Regions from separate parts of the Lentzea sokolovensis genome, predicted to be linked through region 1. Evidence: riboswitches for the same ligand, from Rfam matches in the RefSeq annotation. Region 1 holds a riboswitch; each other region holds the start of a gene.
What was found. A riboswitch is a leader RNA that binds a small molecule or an ion and turns the genes downstream of it on or off. The one in region 1 is predicted to bind cobalamin.
Positions count from the first base shown of each region.

Region 2: another riboswitch for cobalamin. It lies ahead of SK854_RS25695 (FecCD family ABC transporter permease); the one in region 1 lies ahead of cobN (cobaltochelatase subunit CobN).
Region 3: another riboswitch for cobalamin. It lies ahead of SK854_RS07310 (ribonucleoside-diphosphate reductase subunit alpha); the one in region 1 lies ahead of cobN (cobaltochelatase subunit CobN).
Region 4: another riboswitch for cobalamin. It lies ahead of metE (5-methyltetrahydropteroyltriglutamate--homocysteine S-methyltransferase); the one in region 1 lies ahead of cobN (cobaltochelatase subunit CobN).

Region 1 is NZ_JAXAVU010000013.1:266,584-269,944, forward strand. Features, by position in the region: gene SK854_RS32520 (precorrin-2 C(20)-methyltransferase) at 1-68, opposite strand, end outside; gene SK854_RS32525 (precorrin-8X methylmutase) at 65-685, opposite strand; gene SK854_RS32530 (hypothetical protein) at 682-1,713, opposite strand; cobalamin riboswitch at 1,722-1,856, shown strand; gene cobN (cobaltochelatase subunit CobN) at 1,892-3,361, shown strand, end outside.
Region 2 is NZ_JAXAVU010000010.1:772,764-776,124, reverse strand. Features, by position in the region: gene SK854_RS25705 (3-isopropylmalate dehydrogenase) at 1-190, shown strand, start outside; gene SK854_RS25700 (YciI family protein) at 263-682, opposite strand; cobalamin riboswitch at 773-905, shown strand; gene SK854_RS25695 (FecCD family ABC transporter permease) at 939-1,961, shown strand; gene SK854_RS25690 (ABC transporter ATP-binding protein) at 1,961-2,701, shown strand; gene SK854_RS25685 (ABC transporter substrate-binding protein) at 2,698-3,361, shown strand, end outside.
Region 3 is NZ_JAXAVU010000004.1:390,527-393,887, forward strand. Features, by position in the region: gene SK854_RS07310 (ribonucleoside-diphosphate reductase subunit alpha) at 1-1,814, opposite strand, end outside; cobalamin riboswitch at 1,926-2,137, opposite strand; gene SK854_RS07315 (FAD-dependent monooxygenase) at 2,554-3,361, shown strand, end outside.
Region 4 is NZ_JAXAVU010000014.1:785,092-788,452, forward strand. Features, by position in the region: gene SK854_RS37450 (enoyl-CoA hydratase/isomerase family protein) at 1-553, opposite strand, end outside; gene SK854_RS37455 (TetR/AcrR family transcriptional regulator) at 630-1,190, shown strand; cobalamin riboswitch at 1,189-1,393, shown strand; gene metE (5-methyltetrahydropteroyltriglutamate--homocysteine S-methyltransferase) at 1,490-3,361, shown strand, end outside.

The DNA of each region.
Region 1 (3,361 bases):
GCGGCCTTGACCGTCAGGAGTTCCGGGTCGCCGGGACCCAGGCCGACGCCGTAGAGCTTGCCCGTCATTCTTCCTCGCTCGCGATCGCGTTGATGGCCGCCGCCGTCATGGCACTGCCGCCGCGCCGGCCGCGCACCACGAGGTGCTCCAGATCCGTTGCGGCCAAAGCTTCCTTGGACTCCGCGGCCCCGATGAACCCGACCGGGATGCCCAGGACCGCGGCGGGCCTCGGGGCTCCGGCGGCGATCAGGTCGAGGAGGTGGAACAACGCCGTGGGGGCGTTGCCGATCGCGATCACCGCGCCGTCGAACCGGTCCGCGAGCAGTTCCAGGGAGGCGGCGCTGCGCGTGTTGCCGATGGTCTGCGCCAGCTCCGGAGTCCGCGGATCCTGCAGGTGGCAAAGGACTTCGTTGTCCTTCGGCAGGCGGCGGCGGGTCACGCCGGACGCGACCATGTTGGCGTCGCACAGGATCGGCGCACCGTTGCGCAGCGCTTCCCGGGCGTCGCGCACGACGTTCGGGGAGAAGGCGACGTCGTCCGGCAGGTCGGTCATGCCGCACGCGTGGATCATGCGGACGACGACTTTCGCGACGTCGGCGGGGAACCTGGTGAGGTCCGACTCCGCGCGAATGGTGGCGAAGGACTGGCGGTAGATCTCCGCCCCGTCCTTGATGTACTGCGTCAACGGATCTCCTCGTAGCCGTCGCCGGTCGCGACGAACTCGGTCACATCGCCGGCGGGACGGCCGCAGCGGCGGGCACAGCCCGACCAGTGGACGGGACGGTCATGCGGGGTGCCGAGCCACGCGCGCGCGTCGGCCCGTACGTCGGACAGCGACTTCGCGCAGCCGGGGCGGCCGGTGCAGGCGCTGACGCCGTGCCACGGGGAGGCCGGGTCGGTGATGAAGCCGGAGGTGTCGGTGCCGGCGGGGACGACCAGGCTGCGCCACGGCGTCAGGCGCAGGGCGACGCCGGGGAGTTGGTGGGCGTCGAGCCGGCCGAGCGGGACGCCTGGCGTCAAAGGTGAAGGTGCGACAGGAGTCACAGCCGGGGTGATCCGCGGGGCGTCGGAGGCACCGAAGTGAGCGGTGATCTTTCGCACACCGTCGTCTACTTCGGACAGGCGCCAGGCCTGCCCGCGGAGCTGCTGGAAGAGGCGGGCGGCGGTGAGCACGGCGTCGACCGGGTCGGTGACGCGGACGCCGGTGTCGCGGCCGGCGAGGAGGAGGACCCACGGGGAGGGGGTGGTGCGGGACGCATCGCCGCCCGTCTGGCCCACATCGCTGCTGACCAGGCCGAAGTCGCCGCCCAGCCCGCTCACCGCGGCCCCCGCCGTCACCAGGAACCTTCCCGGCAGATCCGCCATCGCCGGGTCCGCGCACAGGGCCGAGTCGATCGCGTCGACCAGCGCCTGGTTGTCCTCCAGCGGGGCGGCGATGATGTTGCGGATCCGCTCGTGCGACGCCGAGGGCAGCAGGCCGGCCGCGGCCAGCCGCGCGCCCAGTTCCACGCCGTCGGCCAGCCCCCTGATCTGGAGGTTCGCCCGCGAGGTCAGTTCGATCGAGCCGGAGCCGAGTTCGAGCGACGCGAGGCGCACGACGTCCCACTGAGCAGCGGAAAGAGTGCCGCCCGGCACCCGGATGCGCGCCAGCCCGCCGTCGGCCGCGGCGTGCAGCTCGACGGCGCCGGGGCAGGCGTCCGGGTGACTACGCATAGGTCGGACTGTAACCCGCCGGTTAGGGTGAGCCCGAACGACGAAGCGCAGGAGGAAGCCGGTGCGAATCCGGCGCGGTCCCGCCACTGTGACCAGCGAACACCGCTGGGAGTCAGGAACTCCGCTTCGCCAGTCACCCGCATTTTGGGGCGAGGACCCCACGAGGGATGGAGCCTGCGTGATCCTGCTGCTGTCGACCTCCGACACCGACCTGCTGTCGGCGCGTGCGAGCGGTGCCGAGTACCGGCTCGGCAACCCCGCGCGACTCACGACCGACGACCTGCCCGAGTTGATCCAGGACGTCGGCCTCGTCCTCGTGCGCATCCTCGGTGGGCGCCGGATGTGGGAGGAAGGCCTCGACTGGCTGCTGGCGTGCGGCCTGCCGGTGGTGGTGCTCGGTGGCGAGCAGCAGCCGGACGCGGCGCTGATGGAGCTGTCGACGGTGCCCGGTGGCGTGTGCGCCGAGGCGCACCTCTACCTCGCGCACGGCGGTCCGGCGAACCTCACCGAGCTGCACAAGTTCCTGTCGGACACCGTGCTGCTGACCGGCCACGGCTTCGAGGCCCCCGCCGCCACCCCCACGTGGGGTGTGCTGGAACGGGAGACCGAGGGCACCGGTCCGACGGTCGCGGTGCTCTATTACCGCGCGCACCACGTGGCCGGGAACACGGCGTTCGTCCACGCCCTGTGCGACGCGATCGAGGCCAAGGGCGGGAAGCCCCTGCCGGTCTTCTGCTCTTCGCTGCGCACCGCCGAACCCGAACTGCTCGACGTGCTGCGCCAAGCCGACGCGCTCGTCGTGACGGTGCTCGCGGCGGGCGGCACGAACCCCGCGAAGGCGTCCGCAGGTGGCGACGACGACGCGTGGGACGTCGGCGCGCTGGCCGCGCTCGACGTGCCGATCCTGCAGGGGTTGTGCCTCACGTCGAGCCGCGAGTCGTGGGACTCCAACGACGACGGACTGTCTCCTTTGGACACCGCGACGCAGGTCGCGATCCCCGAGTTCGACGGCCGGATCATCACGGTCCCGTTCTCCTTCAAGGAGATCGACTCCGACGGCCTCACCGTCTACGTGGCCGACCCGGAACGGGCGCTGCGCGTCGCGGGCATCGCGGTCCGGCACGGCAGGCTGCGTCACATCCCGGTCGCGGACCGCAGGATCGCGGTCATGCTGTCGGCGTACCCGACCAAGCACTCCCGCATCGGCAACGCGGTCGGCCTGGACACGCCGGCGTCGACCGTGCGGCTGCTGAAGGCCATGCAGGAACACGGTTACGACATCGGCGACGCGCTGCCGGGCGTGCAGGAGCTGGACGGCGACGCGCTGATCCACGCGTTGATCGCCGCCGGTGGCCAGGACGCGGACTGGCTGACGCAGGAGCAGTTCGAGAGCAACCCCGTGCGCATCGCCGCGGCGGACTACCGGGAGTTCTACGAGACGCTTCCCGAGGACTTCCGCGAGTCGATGCAGGAGCACTGGGGCGAGGCCCCGGGCACGCTCTTCGTCGACCACAGCAAGTCCAAGGACGGCGAGATCGTGCTGGCCGCCTTGCGGTCCAACAACGTCGTCGTGATCGTGCAGCCGCCGCGCGGGTTCGGCGAGAACCCGATCGCGATCTACCACGACCCGGACCTGCCGCCGTCGCAC
Region 2 (3,361 bases), on a different contig from region 1:
GGACCCGACGGCCGCCGTGCTGTCGGTCGCGCTGCTGCTCGACCACCTCGGCGAGCACGAGTCGGCCCGCCGGATCGAGGCCTCCGTGGCCTTTGATCTCGCTACCAGGGACCACCAGTCGCCTGGGGCCACCTACGCCATCGGCGACCGTCTCGCGGCACTCGTGTCGTCGAACGTCCGCACTGGCTGAGGTTCATCCGCTAGACGTTTTGAAGCCCGGCCGGAGAATCCCCGGCCGGGCTTCGGCGTTTCCGCGCGTCGGTCAGAGCTGGCCGTTGGCCTCACGCCACGCGCGCTCCTTCTGGATCCACTCGTTGTCCTGCGGGAACTCGTCGATCGTCGGCACGCGCCGGATCTCGGTCTTGAAGCCCGGGCCGGTCAGCGGCATGCGCTTGGCCCACTCGATCGCCTCCTCCTTCGAGGACACGTTGAGCAGGTAGAAGCCGTTGAACAGCTCCTTGGTCTCGCCGTACGGGCCGTCGGTGACGACCGGGGGTTCGGCGGAGTAGTCGACGACGACTCCCTCGGACGGCTCGGAGAGACCCTCGGCGGCCAGCAGCACACCGGCGCGGATCAGTTCCTCGTTGTACGCGCCGATCGTCTCCAGCATCTTGTCGAAGTCGAACTCGCCCATGTTCGCGTAGGCCTCGTCGGTGGCACGCATGATCAGGATGTACTTCACGGTGGATCTCCTCGCTCGGTGTCTTCCTCGGTGACGTCCACAGGTCGAACGGGCCGCGGGCCGGATCGACATCACACCCGGAGAATTTTCGAACTTTCTGTTTTCGCAGGTAGGGTCGGGTCAGTCGTGCGTGGGGGAAGACCGGTCGAAGTCCGGCGCTGACCCGCAACGGTAGGTCCCACCTGGGACGAGCCCGAACACCCGCTCACGGTGCCCGAGAACTTCCGACTCCGCCGTGGACTGCGGGAAGGACCCAGTGCTCTCCAAGATCAGCGTGCTCGTCGGCGTGCTCGCCGTCAGCCTCGTCGCGGGCGTCGCGCTCGGCCCCGTCTCCGTTCCGTTCGACCTCACGCTCGAACTGCTGTGGGCGGCGCTGACCGGTGGCACGATCCCCGCGGACCTCGCCGGGCAGTACCACATCGTCTGGGACATCCGGCTTCCCCGCGTCCTGCTGGCCGCGGTCGTGGGAGCGGGTCTGAGCACCGTCGGCGTCGCGATCCAGGCGATGGTGCGCAACGCGTTGGCAGACCCCTACGTGCTCGGCATCTCGTCGGGCGCGAGCGTGGGGGCGACGGCGGTCGCGACGCTCGGAATCCTGTCCGGCCTCGGCGTCTACGCGTTGTCGGTGGGAGCGTTCCTGACCGGTCTCGGCGCCACGGCCCTGGTCTACATCACCGCGCGCACGAGCCGAGGGCTCACACCGTTGCGGCTGGTGCTGACCGGGACCGCGCTCGCGTACGGGTTCTCCGCCGTGGCGATGCTGCTGGTGTTCCAGGCGCCGCGAGGTGAGGCGGCGCGGGCCGCGATGTTCTGGCTGCTCGGCAGCCTCGGCGGCGCGAACTGGCAGTCGCTGCCCGTCGCCGCCGTCGTGACCGCGGCCGGCATCGTCTACCTGACGACCAAGGCGCGGAAGCTCAACGCGCTGGCGATGGGCGACGAGACGGCGACCACGCTCGGTGTGGCGGTCAACCGGTTCCGCACGCACCTGTTCATCGTCACTGCCGCCATGACCGGTGTGCTGGTGGCGGTCAGCGGCGCCGTCGGATTCGTCGGGCTGATGCTGCCGCACCTGACGCGCATGGTGGTCGGCGCCGACCACCGCAAGGTCCTGGCGCTCGCACCGCTGGCCGGAGCGTCGTTCCTGGTCTGGGTCGACGTGGCCGCGCGGATGCTCGCGGCGCCGGAGGAACTGCCGCTCGGCGTCATCACGGCCGCACTCGGCGTGCCGTGCTTCATCTTCCTGATGCGCCGCAGGTCCTACGTCTTCGGAGGCCGCTGATGCGCGTCGAACTGCACGACGTCACCGTCCGGAACATCATCTCCGGCATTTCGTTGAACGCCTCCGGTGAGGTCGTCGGCATCGTCGGCCCCAACGGCAGCGGCAAGTCGACGACCTTGCGGTGCGTGTACCGGGCGCTCAAGCCCGACGCCGGCACCGTCCTGCTCGACGGCGAGAACGTCCACAAACGACACGACGTCGCCCGCCACCTCGCCGCGCTGACCCAGGAGTCGCAGGTCGAGTTCGACTTCACGGTCGCCGAGGTCGTGGAGATGGGCAGGCTGCCGCACGACCGCGATCCCGCGCGTGATTCCCGGGTGGTTTCCGAGGCACTGTCCACCGTGGACGTTTCGCATCTCGCTTCGCGCAGCTTCCTCAGTCTGTCCGGTGGTGAGCGTCAGCGCGTTCTCATCGCTCGCGCCATCGCCCAGGAGCCACGCGTGCTCGTGCTGGACGAGCCCACGAACCACCTCGACATCCGGCATCAGCTCGACGTTCTCCGGCTCACACGTGGGCTGGGCGTCACGGTGTTGACGGTTCTGCACGATCTGAACCTCGCCGCTTCCTTCTGCGACCGGCTGTACGTGCTGGACGAAGGCCGGATCGTCGCCTCCGGCACGCCCGTGGACGTGCTCGTGCCTGAACTGATCGCCAAGGTTTTCCACGTCACCGCGCACGTCGTGCGGCATCCGACCACAGGAGTTCCCCAGCTCCTGTTCGACCAGGAGGTCACCCCTTGAGAGCCGTTGTTCTTGCCGCTGTGCTGGTGGTGTCCGGCTGCGGCGCCACGGTCGCCCAGGACACCTCCGCATCCGACCCGGTGACCGTCACGAACTGCGGTCAGCAGGTCACGTTCGACAGGATTCCGTCCAAAGTGGTCACCAACGACACCGGCATCACCGAGTTGATGTTCGCGCTGGGGTTGAAGGATCGGATGGCGGGTTACGTCGTGTCCGGTGTCGACACCGTCGACGTGCGGACCTCGCCGTGGAAGGCCGAGTTCGGCAGTGTGAAGCACCTGTCCGACAAGATCTCCAAGGAGGTCGTGCAGGGGGTCAACGCCGATCTGGTGTTCGCCGGGTGGAACTACGGGTTCAGCGAGAGCACCGGGTTCACGCCGGACTCGTTGAAGGCTCTGGGGATCGGGACCTACCAGCTGACCGAGGCCTGCCGGAACGGGGTGGGGAAGCAGCGCGGGATCATGCCCGCGCTGGATGCGCTGTACACGGATCTGCGCAACCTCGGGAAGATCTTCCGGGTCGAGGCCAAGGCCGAGGAGCTCGTGAAGGGGTACCAGGAGCAGATCGCCGGCGCCGCTCGGTTGATGGAGGGCAAGCCCCGGCCGAAGGTGTTCCTCTTCGACAGCGGGCAGGATCAGCCGTTCACGTCCGGGAAGAACG
Region 3 (3,361 bases), on a different contig from region 1:
ATCGCGATCAGCAGCGAGTTGCGCAGGCCGTGCTCGCTGACGCGTTCGCGCAGAGCACTCCAGCGCTCGGTCTGCGTGGGCGTGACGCCCCACAGGTCGGGCTGCAGATCTCCCTTGGCGGCACGGGTTTCCCGGAACGCCGGGTGCGCGCCCGCGGACGAGGCCAGCTCCGCCGACGACTCCAGGGCCGTCAGGTAGATCTCCTCGGCGATGCGCGTCGACAGCTCACGGGCCTCCGGCGAGTCGAACGGCAGGCGCAGTTTGAAGAACACGTCCTGCAGGCCCATGACACCGAGACCCACCGGGCGCCAGCGCGGGTTGGAGCGCGCCGCCTGCTCGGTCGGGTAGTAGTTGATGTCGATCACGCGGTCGAGGAACACGACGGCGGTGCGGACCGTGGCACGCAGCCGTTCCCAGTCGATGTCGGACCCCTCGACGTGAGCACCGAGGTTGACCGAGCCCAGGTTGCAGACCGCGGTCTCCTCGTCGCTGGTGACCTCGAGGATCTCCGTGCAGAGGTTGGACAGGTGCACCACGTTCGACGGCGACGCGGTCTGGTTGCACCTGCGGTTCGCGGTGTCCTTGAACGTCATCCAGCCGTTGCCGGTCTGGGCGAGCGTGCGGATCATCCGTCCATAAAGGTCACGAGCCTTGACCGTGCGGACGGCGCGGCCGGCCTCCTCCGCGCCGCGATAGGCGCGGTCGAACTCGTCGCCCCACAGGTCGACCAGCTCGGGAATCTCGTCAGGGTCGAACAGCGACCAGTCCCCGTCCGCCTCGACGCGGCGCATGAACTCGTCCGGGATCCAGTTCGCCAGGTTGAGGTTGTGCGTGCGGCGCGCGTCCTCACCGGTGTTGTCGCGCAGCTCCAGGAACTCCTCGATGTCCGGGTGCCACGTCTCCAGGTACACGCAGGCGGCGCCCTTGCGTCGGCCGCCCTGGTTGACCGCCGAGACCGACGCGTCGAGCGTGCGCAGCCACGGCACGATGCCGTTGGAGTGGCCGTTCGTGCCGCGGATCAGCGCACCGCGCGAACGGACCCGGGACCACTGCACGCCGATGCCGCCGGCGAACTTCGACAGCCGGGCGATCTGCTTGTAGCGGTCGTAGATCGACTCGAGCTCGTCGCGCGGCGAGTCCAGCAGGTAGCACGACGACATCTGGGTGTGCTGCGTACCGGAGTTGAACAGCGTCGGCGAGCTGGGCAGGTACGCCAGCGACGACATCAGCCGGTAGAAGTCGATCGCCTCGGTCGCGGTCTGCGAGAGACCGCACGCGACGCGCAGCAGCCAGTACTGCGGCTGCTCGATCACCGAACGCTTCGCGGGGTGGCGCAGCAGGTAGCGGTCGTAGACCGTGCGCAGGCCGAAGTACTCGAACCGCCGGTCGCCGTCGAGGTCGATCGCGTCGTCGAGCTTGCGGGCGTTGGCGGCCACGAACTCCGCGGTCGCGTCGCCGATCAGGCCTTCCGCGTGGCCGAGCGCGATGCTCTGGCTGAAGGACATCACGCCCTGGCGGCGCACTTCCTTCTCGATGAACGCCGCGAGCAGGCCGGCGGCGAGCTTGGAGTACTCGGGCTCCTCGGACACGAGCGCCGCGGCGGTCTGGATCGACAGCCGGTCCAGTTCCTCGGTGGTGGCGCCGTCGTAGAGGCCGCTGATCGTCTTGGTGGCGACCCGCAGCGGGTCGACGTCGTGCAGACCGACCGTGCAGCGCTCCACCGCGCGCACGATCTTGTTCAAGTCAACGGGTTCCAGTGAACCGTTGCGTTTCTTGACGCGCATAGTGGTGGTGACCGTGTCGACCGCCGTCACTAGCTCTCTCCTCGCGAGCTCGGGTGGCCACGGGGACAGCGAGGAGTGAACGGGCGCGCGCGACCGCCACGTCCTCCCGCCCTCCCTCGGGGCCGCGGACGCCCGCACGCAGGCACGTGCGGGGCGCTGGCAGGTCTTCGGACTCATGGGCGAGCCTGTCGCCAGGCGCCTACCGGCCGTCGCTTCCCAGACATCGATGTCCAGTGCTTTCTGACGGCTTTCGTTCCCACTCACCGCTGCGGGGCAGTCCCGGACTCACACCGGGTTCCCTCTTGCGACGACCGATCTGGAGGATCGGCCGAACCAGCTTCGGAGCACAATACATGGGCGCCGTCGAGCCACGAGCAACTACATCTAGTGGGCGTGTCGCTCAGTTGGCCCAGAGGACGTCGGCCAGGGCGCGCAGGCTGTCGTGGATGTGGAACGACATCGCCGGGCGTTCCGGCGAGCGGCCAGTCGCAACCGCCGCAGCTGCCCGCGCAACGCCCCGAGCGCCTCGCCGAGGTAGGGGTTGCCCGCTGCCTCGTCGATCAACGCGTCCAGCCGCGCGATCAACTCCTCGGGGTCGCCGTCGGCGAACTCGGCGTTTCAGGTGCGCACCCGGCGCCAGGCCCCAGGCCACGATCTCGTCGCGCAGCTGTGTGCACACCGTGAATACATCGTTCACCGTATTTCGCTTGCGACTAGATCCGAGGAGCCCCACACTGAGCCGCCGATGCCAGGGCTGAACGGGTGGTTCATGTTCGACGTGATCATTGCCGGATGCGGTCCGACCGGCGCGATGCTGGCCGCCGAAGTGCGACTGCACGACGTGCAGGTGCTCGTTCTCGAAAAGGAACCGGAGCCCTCGTCGTCGTTCGTGCGGATTGTGAGTCTGCACATTCGCAGTTTGGAAGTCCTGGCGATGCGCGGACTGCTGGATCGCTTTCTGGAACGCGGCAGGCAGCGCCCGGTCGGCGGAGCCTTCGCCGCCATCCCCAAGCCCACGCCCGGCGGCCTGGATTCCTCGTTCACCTTCCTGCTGGGCATCCAGCAGCCGACCGCCGAGCACCTGCTCGCCGACCACGCGATCGCACTGGGCGCACAGGTCCGGCGCGGTGACGGGGTGGTCGCGTTCGAGCAGGACGACGAAGGCGTGACCGTTGAACTGGCCGATGGCGAGCGGCTGCGGTCGCGGTACCTGGTCGGCTGCGACGGCGCCCGCAGCACGGTGCGCAAACTTCTCGGCGTCGGGTTCCCCGGCGAGCCCTCGCGGAACGACACGCTGATGGGCGAGATGAAATTCGGCGCACCGGAGGACGAGATCGCCGCCAAGGTGGCGGCGATCCGCGAGACCGGCAAGGTGTTCCAGCTCGGACATTTCGGGGATGGGATTTATCGCGTTGTGGTCTCCTGTGCGGAGGCCGGCGAGGAACGCGCGGAACCGCCGACCATCGATGATTTCCGGCGGGAACTGCGCGCCGTCGCCGGAACCGATTTCGGCGCGCACTCCCCGGGCTGGTTGTCCCGTTTCGGCGATTCCACCCGATTGGTCGAGCACTACCGGA
Region 4 (3,361 bases), on a different contig from region 1:
GCTTCTCGTGGTTCAGGGCGTAGGAGTTGATCAGCCCCAGTTGGTGCGCGCGGGGAGGATGAATCCGTTCGCCGAGCAGGAGCATCTCCTTGGCGCGCGCCAGTCCGACGAGCTTCGGCAACAGGCTGGAGATCCCACCCGTCACGCTGAGCCCCACGCCGACCTCGGGAAACCCGAACTCCGCACTGGTCTGCGCCACGACCAGGTCGCATCCCAGCGCGAACTCCGCGCCCGCGCCCAGCGCGTAGCCGTGAACCGCGGCGATCACGATGCCGGGGAAGTCGCGGATCGCGCGAGTCACGTCCTGGATGCGCTCCAGTCGTGCCCGCGTCTGCTCCTCGGTCTCGACCGGGACCGGCTCCTTCAGGTCGTGGCCGGCGCAGAACGACTTGCCACGGCCCGCCAGCACGATCACCCGCGCCTGGTCCTCCCGTGCCCGTGCGAACGCGGCCAGCAGGTCCTCGACCAGCGCCGGGACCACGGCGTTGAGCCGTTCCGGACGGTTCAGGTGCACCTGCGCGATGCCCTCGGCACAGGAGTAGTCGACGGTCATCTCTCCCCTTCGATCGATCGATCGATCGGGCCTGACGCTAGAGTGAGGGCGTCCAGGCGGTCAAGGGAGGCAGCAGATGACGACGGAGGAACGGGTCCGCGAGGCCGCCGTGCGGTTGTTCGCCGAACGCGGCTTCCACGGCACCGGCATCCGCGACCTCGCGCAGGCCGCCGGGCTGTCGTCGGCGACGCTCTACCACTACATGGGCACCAAGGAAGACCTGCTGGTCGAGATCATGCGCACGAGTCTCACCGAGTTGATCGGCAAGGCCGAGCAGATCACCGGTGACGAGACGGACCGTCTCGTCTCGTTGGTCAAGATGCACGTGCGGGCGCACGCCGAGAAGCCGCGCGAGACCGCGGTGGTGGACGGCGAGATGCGCGCGCTGACCGGCGAGCGCCGCGAGGAGATCGTGGCGTTGCGCGACCGCTACGAGCGCTTCTGGCAGGACGCGATCGACGACGGCGTGAAGGCGCGCAAGCTGACGGTGGCCGATCCGAGCGTCGCGCGGCTGGCGTTGCTGGAGATGTGCAGCGGCGTTTCCCGGTGGTACTCCCCGGACGGGCCGGTCAACTTGAGTGATCTCACCATTCAGTACGGCGCGATGGCGCTGGGCATGCTCGGCGCCGCCCGCTAGTGTCGGTCCTGCCAGCGGTTCACCCGGACTCGTTCCGGGTGGAGCAAAAGGGAACCCGGTGCGAGTCCGGGACTGCCCCGCAGCGGTGAGTGGGAACGAAAGCCGTCAGAAGCACTGGGTCTGCCAGACCTGGGAAGCGACGGCCGGTAGGAGCACGCAAGACGCCCACGAGTCCGAAGACCTGCCGCCGGTCCGCGCGCCGACCCGGCGCGCGGTGCTCCGGAGCCTCTCGGGCGCGGCTCCGTGCCGCCCTGCTCGCGTGTCTCCGGTGCTTCCGCACGCTCGCGAGGAGAGAGCCTGTGACCATCGGCAGCACCGTCTTCGGCTACCCCCGGATCGGACCGAAGCGCGAACTGAAGCGCGCGGTCGAGCAGTACTGGGCCGGGAAGATCGACGAAGCCGCACTTCACCAGACCGCCCGAGACCTGCGGGCGCGGACCTGGGCCGAACTGTCCGAACTGGACTCCGTGCCGTCGAACACCTTCTCGTTCTACGACCAGGTGCTCGACACGTCATTGCTGTTCGACGCGATCCCCCAGCGGTTCCGCGACCTCGGACTGTCCGAACTGGACACCTACTTCGCGGCTGCACGCGGCCGGGACGGCGCCGCGGCCCTGGAACTGACGAAGTGGTTCGACACGAACTACCACTACCTGGTGCCGGAACTGGGCCCGGACACCGAGTTCCGGCTGGCCGGCGACAAGCCGATCGCCGAGTACCGCGAGGCGCTCGAACTCGGCATCACGACCCGGCCGGTGCTGCTCGGCCCGGTCACGTACCTGTTGCTGGCCAAGAGCACGGTCCCCGGTTTCGAACCGCTGACGCTGCTCGACCGGCTGCTGGAGGCGTACGTCGAACTGCTCGGCCGCCTGCGCGTCGAGGGCGTCGAATGGGTGCAGATCGACGAACCGGCGTTCGCCGCCGACCGCACACCGGCCGAGCTGAACGCGTTGCGCCGCACGTACCGGACGGTGAGCGGGCTGCCGGGCAGGCCGAAGCTGCTGGTCACCGGCTACTACGGCGATCTGGGCGAGGCGCTGCCGATCCTGGCCTCCTCGCAGGTCGAGGCGATCGGCATCGACCTCGTGAGCGCGCCGGACACGTCGGTGGCGATCCCCGCGCTGCGCGACAAGATCCTGGTGGCCGGCCTGGTCGACGGACGCAACGTGTGGCGCACCGACCTGCACGCCGCTCTCGCGAAGGCCGCGGCGCTGCTGGGCTCGGCACGCGAAGTCGTCGTCTCGTCTTCCTCCACGCTGCTGCACGTGCCGTACGACCTGGAGGCCGAGACCCTCGAACCGGACGTGCGGGCGCGGCTGGCGTTCGCCCGGCAGAAGGTCCGCGAGATCGTGGTGCTGGGCAAGGCTTTGCGCGACGGAGCCGACGGCGCCTGGGCCGACGAGGCGCAGCGCCAGGTGCCCGGCCCGCGCCGCGACGACCACGTCCGGGCGCGCATCGCGTCGTTGCGGCCGGAGCACAGCCTCCGCGCGCCGTACGAGGAACGGGCCGCGGCCCAGCAGGCCCGGCTCGGGCTGCCGCCGCTCGCGACCACGACGATCGGGTCGTTCCCGCAGACCGGCGACATCCGCAAGGCACGCGCGGCGGTCAGGAACGGTCAGATCACCGAGGACGAGTACGGGCAGCGGATGCGGGACGAGATCGGGCGCGTGATCGATCTGCAGGAGGACATCGGCCTGGACGTGCTGGTGCACGGCGAACCCGAGCGCAACGACATGGTCCAGTACTTCGCAGAGCACCTGGAAGGCTTCGCCAGCACGCAGTTCGCGTGGGTGCAGTCGTACGGGTCGCGGTGCGTGCGGCCGCCGATCATCCACGGCGACGTATCGCGCCCGAAGCCGATGACGGTGCCGTGGAGCACCTACGCGCAGTCGCTGACGTCCAAGCCGGTCAAGGGGATGCTGACCGGTCCGGTGACGATCCTCGCGTGGTCGTTCGTCCGCGACGACCAGCCACCGGCCGACACCGCGAACCAGGTGGCGCTGGCGTTGCGCGACGAGATCCGCGACCTGGAGGCCGCCGGGATCCGGGTGGTGCAGGTCGACGAACCGGCGTTGCGCGAGCTGCTTCCGTTGCGCCGGAAGGACCAACCGGCGTACCTGGAGTGGTCGGTCGGCGCGTTCCGGCTCGCCACCGCGGGCGCGACGCCGGGC